One region of the Streptomyces sp. NPDC002889 genome, then DNA from elsewhere that is predicted to be linked to it. Evidence: riboswitches for the same ligand, from Rfam matches in the RefSeq annotation. Region 1 holds a riboswitch; the other holds the start of a gene.
What was found. A riboswitch is a leader RNA that binds a small molecule or an ion and turns the genes downstream of it on or off. The one in region 1 is predicted to bind cyclic di-AMP.

Region 1 (2,176 bases):
GCGGATGTCGCGGCCGCGTCAGGGCACCGAGGAGACCGTGGCGCGGATCGACTCCGCCGCTGTACGGGACTTCTACGAGGCGTACGTGCGGCCCGCCACCGCCACCGCGGTGATCGTCGGCGACCTCACCGGGGTCGACCTGGACGCCGTACTCGCCGACACCCTGGGAGGCTGGACCGGCGAGCCGGCCGAGAGCCGTCCCGTACCGCCGATCACTGCCGACGACACCGGCCGTGTGGTGATCGTGGACCGTCCCGGCGCCGTACAGACCCAGCTGCTCATCGGACGTATCGGTCCGGACCGTCACGACCGTGTGTGGCCGGCCCAGGTGCTGGGCGCGTACTGCCTGGGCGGGACCCTCACCTCGCGGCTCGACCGCGTCCTGCGCGAGGAGAAGGGCTACACCTACGGCGTACGGGCCTTCGGCCAGGTACTGCGTTCAGCGCCCGACGGCACCGGAGCGTCGATGCTGGCCATCAGCGGCTCGGTGGACACGCCCAACACCGCCCCGGCGCTGGACGACCTGTGGAAGGTGCTGCGCACGCTGGCGGCCGAGGGCCTCACCGACGCCGAGCGCGATGTCGCCGTGCAGAACCTGGTGGGCGTCGCCCCGCTGAAGTACGAGACGGCGGCGTCCGTGGCGGCCACGCTCGCCGACCAGGTCGAGCAGCATCTGCCGGACGACTACCAGGCCCAGCTGTACGTACGGCTGGCCGAGACGGGCACCGTCGAGGCGACCGCGGCAGCGGTCAGCGCCTTTCCGGTGGACCGGCTGGTCACGGTGCTCGTCGGTGACGCGTCGCTCATCGAGGAGCCCGTCCGGGCGCTCGGCATCGGTGAAGTGACCGTTGTCACCAGCTGATTGAGGCGGCGGGCGACCGTCGGCCCGGTCGACAACAGAGAACACACAAACGGAACCCCGACTTCGGATGCGTTGTCGGGGTTCTGTCTTTTGTCCCCCCTGTCAGGGTAATTGCCTCTATCTCCTGTGGTGTGCGCTACAAAAGGGCCTGATTTTTTGCTGATTGACAGAAGATCGGCCTAGCGTCGATGCGGCTGTCCGCCGGTAGCCCGTCGCATCCGCGGCATCGGACAGCCATCGCCGAGTCCCCGTCCGGCGCGAGCCTGGGGAGCCGGGGACCCAATCGTCCCTGGGGTGAATCGGGCGCCTTCGTACCTGTGCGGAGGGGCCCGTAGGAGACCTTCCTGCTCCGAACCCGTCAGCTAACCCGGTAGGCGAGAAGGAAGGAAAGGACCAGCCACTTCATGGCGTTCACCCGTGCCACCGGGAAGCATCGTGGTCCGAGCCGGCTCGCGCGCCGCAGCGCAGGCATTGCCGGTGTCGCGACCCTTGCCACCACCGGAGTCATCGGAACCCTCGCCTCCCCGGCGCTCGCCGCCGACAGCGAAACACCTTCCATCGAGGACACCGGTCTGACCCAGGTCGTGACCGTGGACTCCCTCGCCGACGAGATCGCCGACCAGGCCGCTGCCCAGAAGCAGGAGGCCGTCGAGGCCGAAGCCAGGGCGAAGGCCGCGGCCGAGGCGAAGCGCAAGGCCGAGGCCCGCGCCAAGGCCGCTCGCGAGGCCAAGGAGCGCGCCGCCCGTGAGGCCGAGCGTCGTCGCCTGAACTCCTTCCGGCCTCCGGTCGCCGGTTCCTATGTCTCCACGGCCTACCAGGCCGGCGGTGCGCAGTGGTCCTCCGGCAGCCACACCGGCATCGACTTCCATGCCGCCTCCGGCACTTCGGTGGTGGCCGTCGGCTCCGGCACCGTCGTCGAGGCCGGCTGGGCCGGCGCGTACGGCAACAACATCGTGATCCGGATGAACGACGGCACGTACACCCAGTACGGCCACCTCTCGTCCATCGGTGTGTCGGCCGGCCAGCGGGTCACCCCCGGCCAGCAGATCGGCCTGTCCGGCTCCACCGGGAACTCCAGCGGCCCGCACCTGCACTTCGAGGCCCGGACCACCCCGGACTACGGCTCCGACATCAACCCGCTCGCGTACCTGCGCTCGCACGGCGTCAGGATCTGATCGCACGCACCGTTCGAAGGCCCCGGCCGGCCGCCGGGGCCTTCGGCGTTTCCTGTGTCGGCCAAAAGATATCCATGAATTTCGACCTGCCATCGGAAAATCACGCCGATTGCAATAGAGTCACGGAGAGGAAGAGGGC
Region 2 (2,176 bases), on a different contig from region 1:
CCGCGGACGGCGGAAAGACCGTGTGGATCGCCCTGCCCTGGAGCGTTCCGGTACAGAGCTGAGCCCGGGTGCTCCTGCGCGGACTGTCGGCCGGTCCGGCCGAACACGCCGCGCAGCAGGGCCTATAGCGACTGCGCGGCGGCACTCGATTCCGGACCACGGCGCACGAGCGAGATCGTCCGGCGCAAAGCGGTGGGGTCCAACTGCCGTACCTCCAGCGGAGTCGCGGCCATTGCCGCCACCATCTCCGGTACCACGGCCACCCCGAGGCCCCGGAGCAGGCGCACTCCAGCGCATGGCCCGGCGACCTGCACACCGCGGCGGGCGTCGCACCCCGCCTGCGCCAGAGGGCCATCCGCCCCTGCAGGAAGGATGCGAGGGCGCGCTGCCGATCAGCGGCTGCCCGGCGAGATCACTCACCAGGCAGCCGAACCGGTGTTGCAGGTCGAGGGCTGCGACGGCCGTGCCGTGGAAGGCGTCACGGGTGGCGCGTGCACCGTACCGTGCGCGCGGTCCGGCCGTTGCCGCACTGGTGCAGGGGAGCGTGATCCGTATCGGTCGTGGTGTCAGCGCACGCGGCCGTACCGGACGCTGCTCGACCAGATCTTGTCCCGCCGCACCACCGAACCCGTTTTGGGGGAGTGCCAGATCCTGCCCCTGCCGGCGTAGATCCCTACGTGGTAGACGTGACCGCCGTAGTGGAAGAAGACCAGGTCGCCGCGTTGTCTTTCCGCGGCGGAAATACGGCGGGTCCGGTTGTACTGCTGCTGGGCGGTACGCGGCAGTCGTTTGCCCGCCTTCTTGTAGGAGTACTGAGTCAGCCCTGAGCAGTCGAACAGATGCGGGCCCGTGGCGCCGTACCCGTAAGGCGCTCCTCTCTTCGACGCGGCCACTTCGAGTGCCCTGGTGGCGTGGGTGGTCACCGCCTGGGCGGGAGCTGCGCCACCGGGTGCCACAAGTGTGCCGCCGACAACGGCAAGAGTCAGTGCCGATACGGCCCCCGCTCGTGACAGCAGGAGCGGGAGATCAATCTGCGCAGTCATGCGCAACCCTTCGTCAGCCGCCTGTGAAGGGTGACCTGTCGGGTTCGGACCGGCGAAGACGCCCGGCCGCTGAAAGCGGCTTAACCCCAAGGGACGACCGAAGGAAACGGTCGCCCCGTACTGCCTGGGCCCTCCACTCCTGCCGATGCACTTCTGTCGACCAGTCATCCGGTGCGGCGGCAGGACTCAGCGTCCGCCCGGACCGCCCCGTCAAGGTGGCGGGGGCTTGTCGTCTCACGGATCCTGACCCACACATGTCCGTTTTCCGAGTTGAAACGGCTATTGTGAAGCTAATCACGACTGATCTATTTGGGTATTCGGTACCGTTTTGATCGCTTTTGCGTGACGTCGAACCCCCGCTGTGCAGGGGTGAAACCGTCAATTACGCCAAACCGGTAGTCGTGTTGCGCAACTCCTTGAGCAGGTGCTCAATTCGTCCGGAGTCCACCGAACGGGGTACTGGAGGCAGTACCCCGTTGGCGGTTGACGGCAGCAGATAGTCCGTCAACTCGTGGCTGAAGGTGGCATCGTCACCCGGTTCGCCCTCCGCTCACCGTCGAGGACCCGCAGAGCCTCGGCGAGCGTCGCGGCGTGAACCTCGCTCTCGCCGCGCGTATGCATCAGCGTCAGGGCCTCCTTGAGAGCGGCGGCCCGGCCGACCAGAGCCTGAGCCGCGCGCAGCGCCCCGTAGGTGTGGGCGGAGCGTGCAGGGTTGATCCGCCCCAGCAGATCGACCACGGCGAGGTAGCTGTCGACGAAGTCGGCCTCTGCGCGGGTCAGAGCGGGCAGCGGCGGCAGTTCCGGCAGCGGCATGTGCCACTCACCTCTGCCCGGAGAGCGAGGTCTTGCGGTTGTCGACGACATGGTCGACCAGACCGTACGCCCTGGCCTCCGTGGCGTTGAAGATCTTGTCCCGCTCCAGGTCGGCGGTGATCCTCTCGGCGGGCTGCCCGGTGTGGCGCACCAGCATCCCGGCGACTTGGGTGCGCAGCCGCAGCAATTCCTGGGCATGGATCTCCAGATCGGACGGCTGTCCGCGCAATGGCTCCTCGAAGGAGGGCTGCTGGACGACGATCCGTGCACCGGGCAGGGCCATCCGCTTGCCGGGTGCGCCCGCGGCGAGCAGCACGGCG

Region 2: another riboswitch for cyclic di-AMP. It lies ahead of ACFYWI_RS22160 (C40 family peptidase); the one in region 1 lies ahead of ACFYWI_RS11580 (M23 family metallopeptidase).

Annotation. Positions count from the first base shown of each region.
Region 1 covers NZ_JBIAPT010000006.1:271,066-273,241, reverse strand. The annotation lists gene ACFYWI_RS11585 (M16 family metallopeptidase) at 1-862, shown strand, start outside; cyclic di-AMP (ydaO/yuaA leader) riboswitch at 1,091-1,254, shown strand; gene ACFYWI_RS11580 (M23 family metallopeptidase) at 1,267-2,037, shown strand.
Region 2 covers NZ_JBIAPT010000014.1:101,177-103,352, forward strand. The annotation lists gene ACFYWI_RS22155 (ATP-binding protein) at 1-62, shown strand, start outside; gene ACFYWI_RS22160 (C40 family peptidase) at 567-1,043, opposite strand; cyclic di-AMP (ydaO/yuaA leader) riboswitch at 1,046-1,212, opposite strand; gene ACFYWI_RS22165 (hypothetical protein) at 1,548-1,856, opposite strand; gene ACFYWI_RS22170 (ATP-dependent Clp protease proteolytic subunit) at 1,864-2,176, opposite strand, start outside.